2 regions of the Noviherbaspirillum sp. UKPF54 genome follow, and region 1 is predicted to be linked to the other one. Evidence: predicted binding sites of a transcription regulator. Region 1 holds the regulator's gene; the other holds the start of a gene.
The links. The regulator FNR, encoded in region 1, switches genes on or off when oxygen is low (the NO sensors DNR and NnrR bind a similar motif). The targets are predictions, from matches to a motif close to TTGATNNNNATCAA.

Region 1 (10,141 bases):
TATCCATTCGATCCGATCCGGCACGGCGAGCAGTTGCAGCGTCACGGCAAGCGCCTGTTCCGGCAACTGTTCATCGCCGGCTTGTCGATGATGCAGGTGATGATGTACGCGGTGCCGGCCTACCTCGCCGCCGACGGCACGATGGAGTCCGACATGGCAAGCCTGATGCGCTGGGCCAGCCTGTGGCTGACGGTGCCGGCCGTTTTCTATTCCGCGCTGCCTTTCTTCAAAGGCGCCTGGTCGAACCTGAAGGCGCGCGCGCTTGGCATGGATGTGCCGGTGGCGCTCGGTATCGCGGCGGCATTCGGTGGCAGCGTAGTCGCCACCATCCACGGGCAGGACGAGGTCTATTTCGACTCTGTCACGATGTTCATTTTCCTGCTGTTGTGCAGTCGTTATCTGGAGCTGGTGGCGCGGCGCAAGGCGGCGTCGGCCCTGGAAAAGCTGCAGCGCGCCCTACCTGCCTCGGCCGCGCGCCTGACCGCATGGCCCTCCAGCCGAGAGACCGAAATCGTGCCCGCCGGCCAGCTGGTCGAGGGCGATCTGTTGCTGGTCAGGCCGGGCGAGGCGATCGCGGCAGACGGCGTGATCGTCGAGGGAGCGACGGCGGTGGACTTGTCGCTGCTGACAGGCGAGAGCGAGCCGGTGCGGCGATCCGTGGGTGAAAGCGTGCCCGGCGGCGCGGTCAATGCAACGCAGGCCATCGTGGTAGAGGTCGCCAAGCCGGTGCGCGAGAGCACCTTGTCAACGCTCGTCAAGCTTATCGAGCGGGCAGGGCAGGGCAAGCCGCAACTCGCGCTGTGGGCGGACAAGGTGGCGGCATGGTTCGTCGGCGCCCTGCTGGTGTTTGCGGTTGCCGTTTTCGGCGTCTGGCACTGGCTGGATGCGTCGCGTGCATGGCCGATCGCGATCGCGGTGCTGGTGGTATCGTGTCCCTGCGCGCTGTCGCTGGCCATGCCCAGCGCGCTGGCGGCGGCCACGGACCGGCTGGTGCGCCAGGGCGTACTGGTGGTGCAGCCGCACGTGCTGGAGACCCTGCATCGCGCCACGCATGTCATTTTCGACAAGACCGGCACGCTCACAGTCGGAAAGCCCGCGCTGCGGCATGTCGAAACGTTCGGTGCCATCAACGAGTCATGGTGCCTGCTGGCCGCGGCGGCCCTCGAGGCCACGAATGCGCATCCGCTAGGCGCGGCCATTGTCGAGGCGGCCGGGCGGCTGGAAGGGCGGCAGGCGGCGCGCGACGTGGCGTACACGGCAGGTCAGGGGCTGGAAGGCGTTGTCGATAGTATCCGTCTTCGCCTTGGCCGCGCCGCCTTCGTGTCCGGGCTGACGCATTCCACGATCACGGAACATGACGACGGCAACGTGACTGCGGTCTATCTCGGCTCCGAACAAGGCGTGCTGGCGCGGTTCGAACTGGCCGACGCCGTACGCGGCGACGCGCGCGAGGTGGTCGATTATTTCAAAGCGATCGGCAAGCATGTCGTTCTGCTCAGCGGCGACCAGCGCAGCGTCGCCCAAGCCGTCGCTGCGGAGCTTGGCATTCCCGCGGCCCATGGCGAATTCCTGCCGGAGCAGAAACTCGAGTTCGTGCGACGCCTGCAGGCCGAGGGTTCCGTGGTGGCCATGGTCGGAGACGGCGTCAACGATGCCGCCGTGCTGCGCGCCGCGGACGTATCCTTCGCGATGGGGAGCGGTGCGGCGCTGGCGCAGTCCCACGCAGATACGGTGCTGCTGTCGGGGCGGCTGTCGTCAGTGCGGGAGGCGGCGCAGACGGCTGCCCGGACCATGAAGGTGATACGGCAGAATCTTGCGTGGGCAACTCTCTATAATGCGCTGGCGATCCCCGCCGCCGCGCTTGGCCTGCTTACGCCTTGGCTGTCGGGAATAGGCATGTCGCTCAGTTCCGCGCTGGTGGTGGTGAATGCCTTGCGGCTGCGCCGCGGCGCCGGCGGCGAGCAGGGCGCGCGAGCGGCGCAGGCGCGCCAACGGTCAGCATAACCAGACGGATTGACATCATGGAAGCTCTCTACATCCTCGTGCCGCTCAGTGTCGTGCTGGTTTTCATCGCGATCTGGGTATTCCTGCGCATGTCCGACGGCGGGCAGTTCGACGACATGGTTGGGCCGGCAATGCGCGTGGTGCTTGACGACGATCGCGCCGCCGACGACACGCGCTTGGCGGATGGCGCCCGCGAGGCAAGTGATGTAAAAAAAGCATCTGACAGGCAAGATTAAATTCTCTAAAGTGAGAAAAAGCCAGAGTAAATCACTCGGTTTTTTGATTCGGATCAATTTGACTCAAATCAAAGTTTTTGAGTACCCAAAACCGTACCCTCCCCACATCGTATTACCAACCCTGGGAGATCGTACGTGGATACAGCACTCAACTACAACTACAAGGTCGTCAGGCAGTTCGCGATCGCTACTGTAGTGTGGGGCGTGGTGGGCATGCTGGTCGGCGTTTTTATCGCCGCTCAGCTTGCCTGGCCCGCCCTTAATTTCGACATACCGTGGCTCACTTACGGACGCCTGCGCCCATTGCATACCAATGCGGTGATTTTTGCGTTCGGCGGCTGCGCACTGTTCGCCACTTCTTACTACGTCGTTCAGCGTACCTGCCAGGTGCGCCTGTTTTCCGATGCGCTGTCAGCCTTCACCTTCTGGGGTTGGCAACTCGTCATCGTTGCGGCCGCAATTACGCTGCCGCTGGGTATGACCACCGGCAAGGAGTACGCCGAACTGGAATGGCCGATCGACATCCTGATCGCGCTAGTCTGGGTAGCGTACGCGCTGGTGTTCTTCGGCACGCTCTTGAAGCGCAAGGTGCCGCACATCTATGTCGCCAACTGGTTCTACGGCGGCTTCATCCTCGCCGTGGCTCTGCTGCACATCGTCAACAGCGCCGAGATGCCGGCATCGCTCACCAAGTCCTATTCGGCCTATGCCGGCGTGCAGGACGCGATGGTGCAATGGTGGTATGGACACAACGCGGTGGGCTTCTTCCTGACCGCGGGCTTCCTCGGCATGATGTACTACTTCATTCCGAAGCAGGCCGAAAAGCCGGTGTATTCGTATCGTTTGTCGATCGTGCACTTCTGGGCACTGATCTTCACCTACATGTGGGCGGGTCCGCACCACCTGCATTACACCGCGCTGCCTGACTGGACCCAGTCGATCGGCATGGTGTTCTCTCTGATCCTGCTGGCGCCGTCTTGGGGCGGCATGATCAACGGCATGATGACCTTGTCCGGCGCCTGGAACAAGCTGCGCACCGATCCGATCCTGAAGTTCCTGATCGTTTCGCTGTCGTTCTACGGCATGTCGACCTTCGAAGGCCCGATGATGTCCATCAAGACCGTCAATTCGCTGTCGCACTACACCGACTGGACCGTCGGCCACGTGCACGCTGGCGCCCTCGGCTGGGTCGGCTTCATTACCATGGGCTCGATCTACTACCTGCTGCCGCGCCTGTTCGGCAAGACCGAAATGTGGAGCAAGCGCCTGATCGAAGTGCACTTCTGGGTGGCGACCATCGGCATCGTGCTGTACATCGCTTCGATGTGGATCGCCGGCGTGATGCAAGGTCTGATGTGGCGCGCGGTCAATGCTGACGGCACGCTGACCTACACCTTCGTGGAAGCCGTGAAAGCAACCTTCCCATATTACGTGATCCGCTTCACCGGCGGCCTGCTGTACCTGAGCGGCATGGTGATGATGGCTTACAACGCGGTCATGACGATGCGCGACGCGCAACCGGTGAATGCACGCATCCCGGCAGTCGCGGCCCACGCTTGAGAATGAGGAGTTACGAATGAAATTCAAACACGAATGGATTGAGAAGAGCCCGATCCTGCTGGTTGTGCTGGTGCTGATCGTGGTGAGCTTCGGCGGCCTGGTCGAGATCGTGCCGCTGTTCTTCCAGAAGTCGACGACGGAGCCTGTGGCGGGACTGCAGCCGTACTCCCCGCTGCGCCTGGCCGGCCGCGACATCTACCTGCGCGAAGGCTGCTACAACTGCCACTCGCAGATGATTCGCCCGTTCCGCGCCGAGACCGAGCGCTATGGCCACTACTCGGTGGCCGGCGAGTTCGTTTATGACCACCCGTTCCAGTGGGGCTCCAAGCGTACCGGTCCGGACCTGGCGCGCGTCGGCGGCCGCTACAGCGACGAGTGGCACCGCACCCACCTGAACAATCCGCGCGACGTGGTTCCCGAGTCGAACATGCCGGGCTATCCGTGGCTGGCCAAGACCAAGTTGGATCCGGAAGATATCGGTCCGAAGATGCGCGCTCTCAAGAGGTTGGGCGTGCCGTATACCGACCAGGAGATTGCCGAAGCGCCGAAGGCTCTGGCCGACAAGACCGAGCAGGATGCGCTGGTCGCCTACCTGCAAGGCATGGGAACCCTCATCAAGGCGAGGTAATCATGACATTCGAACAAATGATCATGGATACGCGCATCCTGTTTACGGTGGTGAGCTTCCTGACCTTCATCGGGATCATCCTGTGGGCCTACAGTGCGCGTCGCCGCGCAGACTTCGAAGTGGCAGCCAACCTGCCATTCGCCGACGAATTCGATACGCAAGCTGCGGAGAAACAACATGTCTGATTTTACAAATAGCTTTTGGAGCGTCTACATTGCGCTCCTGACCCTGCTGGGTATCGCCGGCTGCGCGATCTTGCTTTGGGCGCAATCCAAGGCCAAGGTCGAGGTGGGGCCGGACGGCAAGGTGACGCAAACCACCGGCCATAGCTGGGATGAAAACCTGCAGGAGCTGGACACCCCGATGCCGCGCTGGTGGATGTGGCTGTTCTATATCACCATCGTGTTTGCGCTTGCCTACCTGTTCCTGTATCCGGGCCTGGGCACGTACGCCGGCAAGCTGGGCTGGAAGTCGACCGGCGCTTACGAGGAAGAGCTGAAGAAGGCGGACGCCGAATTCGGCCCAATCTTCGCAAAGTACCAGCAGCAGGACCTGAAGGCGGTGGCCGCCGATCCGCAGGCGCATGCCATCGGCGAACGCCTGTTCCTGACCTACTGCGCACAGTGCCACGGCTCCGATGCACGCGGCAACAAGGGCTTCCCGAACCTCACCGACAAGGACTGGCTCCACGGCGGCGAGCCGGACGTGATCAAGACCACCATCATGAACGGTCGTCACGGCATGATGCCGTCGATGGCGGCGGCGATCGGCGGCGACAAGGAAGTCGAGAATGTCGCGCACTACGTGCTGAGCCTGTCCGGTTCCGCGCATGATCCGATCAAGGCAGCCTTCGGCAAGGAGAAGTTCGGCGCCTGCGCAGCCTGCCACGGCGCTGACGGCAAGGGCAACCAGGCCCTCGGTTCTGCCAACCTGACCGACAAGATCTGGTTGTATGGCGGCAGCGCTGACACCATCATGGAGACCATTCGCAAGGGCCGCGACAACACCATGCCCGCGTTCAAGGACTTCTTGGGCGAAGCGAAGGTCCATCTGCTGGCGGCTTATGTCTGGAGTCTGTCCAACGACACTGGCGCTGTCGCGCAGAAGTAAGGGCGCCTAGCAGTAGAAAGAGAGAGCAGCCGTTGACCGCGTCACGAGGTGCGTTCGTAAGTGATACGATATGCGCCGCAGCGCGGTCCCGGCTGCTCAATCGCTTAGTATGAAGCCCGAAAAAATCAATCGTTGTGAGTCTGTAATGAGTGACGCTGCTCCAAAGGTATCGGTGATCAAGATGTACGCCGCTCGCGAGGAAATCTATCCGCGCGAGGTCAAGGGCTGGTATGCCAATTGGCGCTGGATTTGCGTATGGCTGACCCAGCTGGTGTTCTATGGATTCCCGTGGCTTTCCTGGAACGGTCGGCAGGCAGTGCTGTTCGACCTTGGCGCGCGTAAGTTCTATATCTTCGGCGTGGTGTTGTGGCCGCAGGATTTCATCTATCTGGCGCTGCTGCTGATCATTTGCGCGTATGCGCTCTTTCTGTTTACCGCCGTCGCCGGACGGCTATGGTGCGGGTTCTCCTGTCCGCAGACCGTATATACCGAAATCTTCATGTGGGTCGAGCGCAAGATCGAGGGGACGCGCAGCGCTCGCATGCGGCTGGACAAGCAGCCATGGACGGCCGAAAAGGTCGCCAAGAAATCGGCGAAGCACCTGATCTGGGGCGCCATCGCGCTATGGACCGGCTTTACCTTCGTCGGCTATTTCACCCCTATGCACGAACTGCTGGGCGAAGTGAAAACCCTCGGCCTCGGCCCGTGGGAATGGTTCTGGGTTTTGTTTTACGGCTTTGCCACCTATGGCAATGCCGGCTGGATGCGCGAGCAGGTATGCAAATACATGTGCCCGTATGCGCGCTTCCAGAGCTCGATGTTCGACAAGGACACGCTCACCGTCACCTATGACAAGGAACGCGGCGATCCGCGCGGCGCGCGCAGCAAGTCGGCTGCCAAGTCGAACCTGGGCGACTGCATCGACTGTTCGATGTGCGTGCAGGTATGTCCGACCGGCATCGATATCCGCAACGGCCTGCAGTACGACTGCATCGGCTGCGCCGCCTGCGTCGACGCCTGCGACTCGGTAATGGACAAGGTCGGCTCGCCGCGTGGGCTGATCCGCTATACCACCGAAAACGCATTAAAAAACCATTTCACCCCGCAGCAGATCCGGCAGCGCACGATGCGCCCGCGCGTGCTCATCTATACGGGCATCCTGGTGCTGATCGTGGCAGGCTTCCTGGGTTCGCTGCTCACACGCACGCCGCTCAAACTGGACGTGATCCGCGACCGTGGTGCGATGGGGCGTGAGGTGGAGGACGGCATGATCGAGAACGTGTATCGCCTGCAGATCATGAACACTGACGAATTCCCGCACAAGTATAAGATCAAGGTTTCCGGCATCGAGACCATCGCTCTGGCGGGCGCGGAAGAAGTGGCGTTGCCCGCGACCGGTTCGCGGGCCGTACCGGTGCGCGTGCGGATCGCCCACGGCAAGGGGCAACCCGGTTCGAACAAGATCATGTTCGAAGTCGAGTCGACCGACGGTTCGGATGTCGAAGTGAAGGAAAAGGCGGTATTTTTCGTACCGCGTTAAATGCAAGGAGATTGTGATGCAAAGCGCTGATCCGAGTTTGAAGACGGACGATGGTTCGCCCTGGTATGCGAACCGCTGGCCGTGGTTTCTGATGCTGGGTCCGTTCCTGGTGGTCGTGGCAGGCTGCTTCACCGCCTGGCTCGCGGTAAGTCGCCCGGATGCCCTGGTGGTAGACGACTACTACAAGCAGGGCAAGGCGATCAACCAAGACTTGCGGCGCGACCGTGTAGCGGCGAATTTGCACTTGAAATTGAATGTGCGCTTCGATCCGGCGGCCGGCAAACTGATCGGCCATATCGACAGCCCGCAGCGTCCGGTGACCGGCAAGATATCCATCCGCCTGGTGCATTCGACCCTGCCGGAAAAAGACATCGTGCGCGAGGCGTGGCCGGATAGTAATGGGAATTTCTCGATCGACTTGGCTTTCCTCGAGCAGGCGAACTGGCAAGTGCAGGTGGAAGATCAGGCGCGCGACTGGCGCCTGACCGGCGTCTGGACATGGCCAAAACAGCATGATGTCGTGTTGTCGCCTGACCTCGCGCCCGCCGAAGGATGAGGATTGGCGCGCCGCGTGCAGATCGGCTTGAAATCGAATATCGTATCAGGGAGCGTTCTCGATTATCAAAATCGATTCTCAATAATGAGAAAAGAGACGCGAGAATGCCAGTCTGATATGGCGTTTTATAAAGACGAAGCCGAAAGGAGGGTGGTTTGATGGCGCGGTTGATGATGGTCGTCTTGTGGCCGTCTTTTTTGGTCGCGATTGTCGCGGAAGGTTTTTTCTTTTCGCTATTTGATCCGCGTGACCTGGGAATGCTCGGAGTTCATCTAGACGTAAGTCCGATGGCAGCGTATACCGTAGGATTTTTCTGTTTCTGGATGTTTTGTGCACTGGCCAGCATGCTGACTTGTTATCTGGTCGGTGTGCCGAGTGAACGCCGACCACCCTTCTGATGTTTCTAAAAAAACCGGGCCTTGCGCCCGGTTTTTTTATCTCTAAGCGTTGTCCGCAGGCCCAAGCGCATCATGCGCAGCTCAGGGTGCCGGCGGCGACTGCCTTTAGCGTGTTCGGTTCGAGCAGTTCCAGTTCACGGTTGCTGACCTTGATCCAGCCGCGCTTCTTGAATTTAGATAACAATCGGCTGATGCTTTCGATGGTCAGGCCGAGATAATTGCCGATTTCCTCGCGTGTCATGCGCAACTGGAAGCTGGTGGAAGAATAGCCGCGTGCGGAATAACGTGATGACAGATTGCTGAGGAAGGCGGCGAAGCGTTGTTCCGCCCGCATGTTGCCCAGCAAAAGCATGACGCTTTGTTCACGCGTAATTTCCTGGCTCATCATCCGGTGAAAGTGATGCAGCAGCGTCGGAATTTCGGCAAACAGGCTTTCCAGCCGCGCGAACGGGATCTCGCACACCTCGCTGTCTTCCAGCGCCACGGCGTTGCAGTGGTGACGATCGGTGCTGATGGCATCCATTCCTAACAGTTCCCCGGCCATCTGAAAGCCGGTGATCTGCTGGTCGCCGCTGGGATTGATTTGGTGTGTCTTGAAATGGCCGAGGCGGATCGCGTACAGGTTGGTAAAGGGGTCGCCGACGCGATACAGGTGGCCATCGCGCGGGATGCGGCGACGGCGCCCAATGATCTTTTCCAGCTTGTCCATTTCGGTCGAGCCGAGCCCCGTAGGGAGGCAGAGCTGGTGCATGCCACAGGCGGAACAGCGTGCTCGCAAGTCTTGCGCGCTCGCGGCACCCGATGCATTGGAAGAATAGGCGGGATGAGTCATATCGGCAGAATTCATTCTATGCAGAATCATGTTCGCGCTCGCTGTAGGTTTTTAGGCGTTTTGGGGTTCGGGTCAAAATTGAGCCAGGTCAAGAATCCTAATGCAAATCCCGTACCAAGCAAGCAAAATCGTGGATTAACCGGTGCCATACCAAGGCAAATCATGCGGTGAACCCTGAACATCAAGGCGCCAAGCCAGAATGCGGCCGCAATGGATGTTCGTTGCTGCTACAACTGTCAAAAACAGGAGCAGCGTTCGACGCTCCTTTTGTTCCCAAAATCGGGAAGTCAACGCCGAGCGAGCCGACGCGATCCCGGATCAGGTCGAGCCCGGGAAGGACGAAGCTTATCAGTCTCTTTTGACGCATCGCAATATTTTACCGCTCCTCTCGTAGGTCGTGTGGTTGAAATATCACTTGTGATCGGTATGGTCTTTGGCGCGCGACGGCCACAAGGCGTGCTTCCGAACTTAAGGTTTTTTTAAGGTTTATTGAATGAAGTTTTAAGAAAACGGGTCCGGATAAGTCCGTAATCTAGGCCTGTCGTCAATTGAACTTCTTTTGCAACCGCCAAACGATCGGAGACCTTCATGGAACAGGCCATTTCCCCTTCCCAGTCGCACGCCACAGGTGTTGTTCAGCGTTTCGATATTTATGCCCACATTCACAAGGCCTTGCGCCTTTTCATGAGCGATACGCTTCAAGCGGTCGGCGCCATGGATGGCTCCGACGGTGGGGAAGTGGCCTGCGTCCTGGGGCAGGTCCGCGCATTGATTGTTTTCTGCGGCAGGCATTTGCAGCATGAAAACCAGTTCATCCATACCGCGATGGAAGCGCGCCAGCCCGGTTCGGCGTGCACGATCTCGTCGGAGCACGTGCATCATGAATCGGCGCTGGAGAGGCTCTCCACCCTGGCGAGCGCGGTCGAGGGGGCGCAGGACGAGGTGCGTTCCGGCGCGATCGCTGACTTGTATCGTGAACTCGGCCTGTTCATCGCGGACAACCTGGCCCACATGCATATCGAGGAAACTGGGAACAACGCGGTATTGTGGGCAACGCACAGCGATGAGGAAATCATCGGCATCGAGCAGGCGCTAGTCGCCTCGATCCCGCCGGACGAGTCCCTTGCCACCATGCGCTGGATGATTCCAGCTCTGAGCGCTCGCGAGCGCGCGGAAAAACTGGCGCTCATCCGCCGTCACGTCCCGCCGCCGGCGTTCGACGCGCTGCTGGATGTGGCGCGTGAGAACTTGAGCAAGCGCGACTGGAGCAAGCTGGC
Region 2 (3,691 bases), 2.2 Mb from region 1:
ACGCCGGTGGTGATCTGCTCGACGCTCACCGAAAAGGGGGCGCAAACGACGATGGAGGCGCTGGCCGCCGGGGCGGTGGCGATCATCACCAAGCCCAGGCTCGGGCTCAAGCAGTTCCTGAACGACAGCACCGATGAGTTGATCGGCGCCGTGCGCGCCGCCGCCCGCGCCAATGTGAAACGGTTGGTCTCGCGCCAGCATGCGCCATTGCCGGTGGTGGCCAAGCACAGCGCCGACGTGATCCTGGCGCCCGCCGACGGCAACGCGATGACGCAGACCACCGAGCGGGTGGTGGCGATAGGCACTTCCACCGGCGGCACCCAGGCGCTGGAAGAAGTGCTGACTGCGCTGCCGCGCGTGTCGCCGGGGATCGTGATCGTGCAGCACATGCCGGAAAAATTCACCGCCGCCTTTGCTGACCGCCTCAACAGCATCTGCCAGATCGAGGTCAGGGAAGCGCAGAACAACGACCGAGTGCTGCCGGGCCGCGCGCTGATCGCCCCCGGCGGCAAGCACATGCTGATGCGCCGCAACGGCGCGCAGTACTACGTCGAAGTGGTCGACGGCCCGCTGGTCAACCGGCACCGGCCCTCGGTCGATGTGCTGTTCCGCTCGGTGGCGAAAGCGGCCGGCGCCAACGCGCTGGGCGTCATCATGACCGGCATGGGCGACGACGGCGCGGCCGGCCTCCTGGAGATGAAAAAGGCCGGCGCGCGCACCGTGGCGCAGGATGAGCAGAGTTGCGTGGTGTATGGCATGCCGAAGGAAGCGGTCAAGCGCGGCGCGGTGGAAAAGACCGTGCCCCTGAACGCGATCGACAAGGAAATTCTTCAGCAGCTGGCGAAGTTCGCCGGGTGACGGCGGCCGGGGGTTGCGCCGGCCTGGGCTTACGCCGCAGCCTGTTTGAGGGCGGAGGCAAGCAGCTTGTCCGTCTTCATGATGTGGTTGATCAGCCAGTTGCGCAGGAAGCCGGATACCTGAACGGACAGCATGCCGTTGCCGGCATTGAATTTCGCCTGTAAATCGACCACCTCCTTGATCAGCTTGTCGTGTTCCTGCTTGTGCGCGGCGAAGTCGGCATAGCGGATTTTTTGCATGTGGTCTTCTTCACGCTTGAAGTGTTCGCGCGTATAGCGGATCAGTTCGTCGAGGATTTTTCCCAGGATATTCTTGCCCTGGCCTTGCGCCATGGCTTCGTGAAGCTGATTTAACAGGCTGATGAGCTTTTGATGGTCGCTATCGATAAATGAATTTCCGACCTGTAATTCATCAGTCCATGCAAAGTACGCCATATCTTTCTCCATGTTGAGCGATTTCACACCCGGCATCGGATCAAGAATCCGGGCTTTTCTTGACTAAAATCAAGCGGAAGTGACAGTACGCGACCTTGGAAGAGGGAAAAACCCCCTGTTTATGGGATATCCGGAAATGCTTGACTCATGTCAAGACGCTTGATGCGGGAGCCAAGGGCATGCGCTTTCAAGGGCGCGGTCCAAGAGGGAGGAAGTGAGCACACCCCTGACTGGCTGCATCGAACAGGCAAGCCAGGGATTGAATGCGCGCTTGCCGGCGCTTGTGATAAACGCGTGCCAAGCCTTAATCGGCGTTGCCCGCCTCGCCGGGCTTGCCGGCGATCAGGATCGGCGCACCGGAGGCAGTCAGCCGATAGATCGCCTGGTCGAATGGATCGGCGAGGTACAGGTTGCTATTCTTGTCCGCCGCAATGCCGGGATTGACGGCAAAATCGGCCGCAATCTGGCGCGGCGTGTCATCCCCGTTGGGAAAGCCGTTCAAGACGGTGGTCACCGTTCCATCCGCTGCCAGCTTGCCGACCTTCATCGCGGTCGCGAGCAGGCTGCCAGCCGTGGTTGCCGTGCCATAGCGGGCGCCTGTCAGAAAGAGGTTTCCTGTCGCATCGAAGGCCATTTTCCCGGATACGTAAATGTCGTCGACCGGCCGGTGCACGACGCCTGGCGACGGTGCGTTCGCCTCCGATTGTGCCGACAGCGGTACGAGGTCGACATGGCTCACGTTGATGCCGCTGCCGTCGGCGGAAACCGCCGGGCCGCCCGCGGCAGAAACGCCGACGGCCAGGTTCCCCGCGGCGTCGCTGGCGATATGGGTGACGCTGCCGAAAGAGTTGACGTAGTACACGCCGGTTTCCGAATTGTCTGCGTTGAGGCGGCTGATCCGGAAGATATTCCTGTACTCCAGCAGCACATAAACGCGTTCCTGGCCATCGATGGCAATGTCGAGCGGAGCATAGCTTCCCGGCGATTGTGGGTAGCTTTTTACCAGCGTCTTGCCGCCATCGGCCCCGACCTTGTAAATATCGGTGCCGGTCAGAATGAATAATTGCCCGGAGGGGCTGATGGCCAGCGTGGTCCTGGCGGCATAGCTGCCGGGAAGCGTGCTGACATCGCCATTGGCGGCGATCTTGCGCACAGCCTGGTTGCCGCGGTCCATCACGAACAGGTTGCCTGCATTGTCGGCCACGATATCGCTCGGCAAGTTGAACCGCGCCGTGGCATCCAGCTGAAACGCGGTATTCTCGGTGGCGGAACCGCTGTTGCCGGCGGGCGTCGATCCGGCTTGCGGGCTCGACGGCTGGGTGCCGGTGGTGTCGCCCCCACTTCCGCTGGGTGTCGAACCCGGCGCGGCAGGCGTGTTGCCGCTGCTGCTGGTGCCGCCGCCGAATGGTCCGGCCGGTGTTGAATCGCCACCGCCGCCGCACGCGGCCAGTAGGAGGGCAAGGGAGATGGATATCGCTTTTCTGGCGTGAAGCGGCATGGGGACCTCGCTGGCTGGAAGCTTGCTGGTAATGGCAGCGCATTGCAGGTAACTGCAGCCCGGCAGGAAAACGAGTTCGCATCCCCGAGCATCAGTTCAGACGATGAACAGGCTTCGGTGTTCGCGGACTATTCCCGCTGCATGACTCCGCGTTGGGATAAATCAATCCAATTTCCCGGAAACTTTTTCGTGCGATGGACAACCTGAACAAGCAAGCCCATCTCTCCGACAAAGACTCCATGAAAGCGCTCATACGCCTGTCTGTGGTCATCTACACCGTCATCACCGTCTTCTTCGTCGGCGCCGCCCTGGTGCTAATCGTCATCAGCGCCAACACCGGGTGGCATGCCTTGCAGCAGGACGGCCTGAGCCCGCAAGGCGCGATGGGGGTGATCGAGGCGGTCGGCCTGCTGGCGGTGGCCGTGGTGGCGGTCCAGATCGCGCAGACCATCGGCGAGGAGGAAGTCATCCGCTCCGCGCACGTCAGCGCGCCGACGCGGGTGCGGCGCTATCTATCGCGCTTCATGGTGGTCATCGTGGTTGCGCTGGCCGTCGAGGGGATGGTGGCGGCTTTCAAGGCGGTGCATGAAAGCATTGCCTTGCTGCCGCATGCGGCCAGCATCCTGGGCGCGGTCGGCGTGCTTCTGGCTGGCTGGGGCGTATTCGTGCGGCTGAACCGCTTCGCCGAAGAACTGGAGCCGGAGGCGATGCGGGATGCCAAACAGGAAGACAGCAAGCTGCAGTAGCGGCGCGTGCCCGTCGCTCAGGCACGCCTGGTCGCGACGAGCTTCAGTTCCTGCCGCCGGGCGGGGCCGGACGCCGGCGCGCTTGTTGCGGTGGATGCGGGCGCTGCGGCCAGCTTGAACACGCCGACCAGCCGCTCCAGCTGCCCTGCCTGGTC

Region 2: the regulator FNR is predicted to act here: its motif matches at 1,352-1,365, upstream of FAY22_RS20185 (bacteriohemerythrin).

What each region holds. Positions count from the first base shown of each region.
Region 1 covers NZ_CP040128.1:1,833,417-1,843,557, reverse strand. The annotation lists gene FAY22_RS08515 (heavy metal translocating P-type ATPase) at 1-2,004, shown strand, start outside; gene ccoS (cbb3-type cytochrome oxidase assembly protein CcoS) at 2,022-2,240, shown strand; gene ccoN (cytochrome-c oxidase, cbb3-type subunit I) at 2,376-3,800, shown strand; gene ccoO (cytochrome-c oxidase, cbb3-type subunit II) at 3,817-4,428, shown strand; gene FAY22_RS08495 (cbb3-type cytochrome c oxidase subunit 3) at 4,431-4,613, shown strand; gene ccoP (cytochrome-c oxidase, cbb3-type subunit III) at 4,606-5,538, shown strand; gene ccoG (cytochrome c oxidase accessory protein CcoG) at 5,684-7,078, shown strand; gene FAY22_RS08480 (FixH family protein) at 7,095-7,634, shown strand; gene fnr (fumarate/nitrate reduction transcriptional regulator Fnr) at 8,103-8,783, opposite strand; gene FAY22_RS08465 (hemerythrin domain-containing protein) at 9,453-10,141, shown strand, end outside.
Region 2 covers NZ_CP040128.1:4,366,832-4,370,522, forward strand. The annotation lists gene FAY22_RS20180 (chemotaxis response regulator protein-glutamate methylesterase) at 1-858, shown strand, start outside; gene FAY22_RS20185 (bacteriohemerythrin) at 888-1,292, opposite strand; gene FAY22_RS20190 (hypothetical protein) at 1,597-2,790, opposite strand; gene FAY22_RS20195 (hypothetical protein) at 3,030-3,536, shown strand; gene FAY22_RS20200 (methyl-accepting chemotaxis protein) at 3,554-3,691, opposite strand, start outside.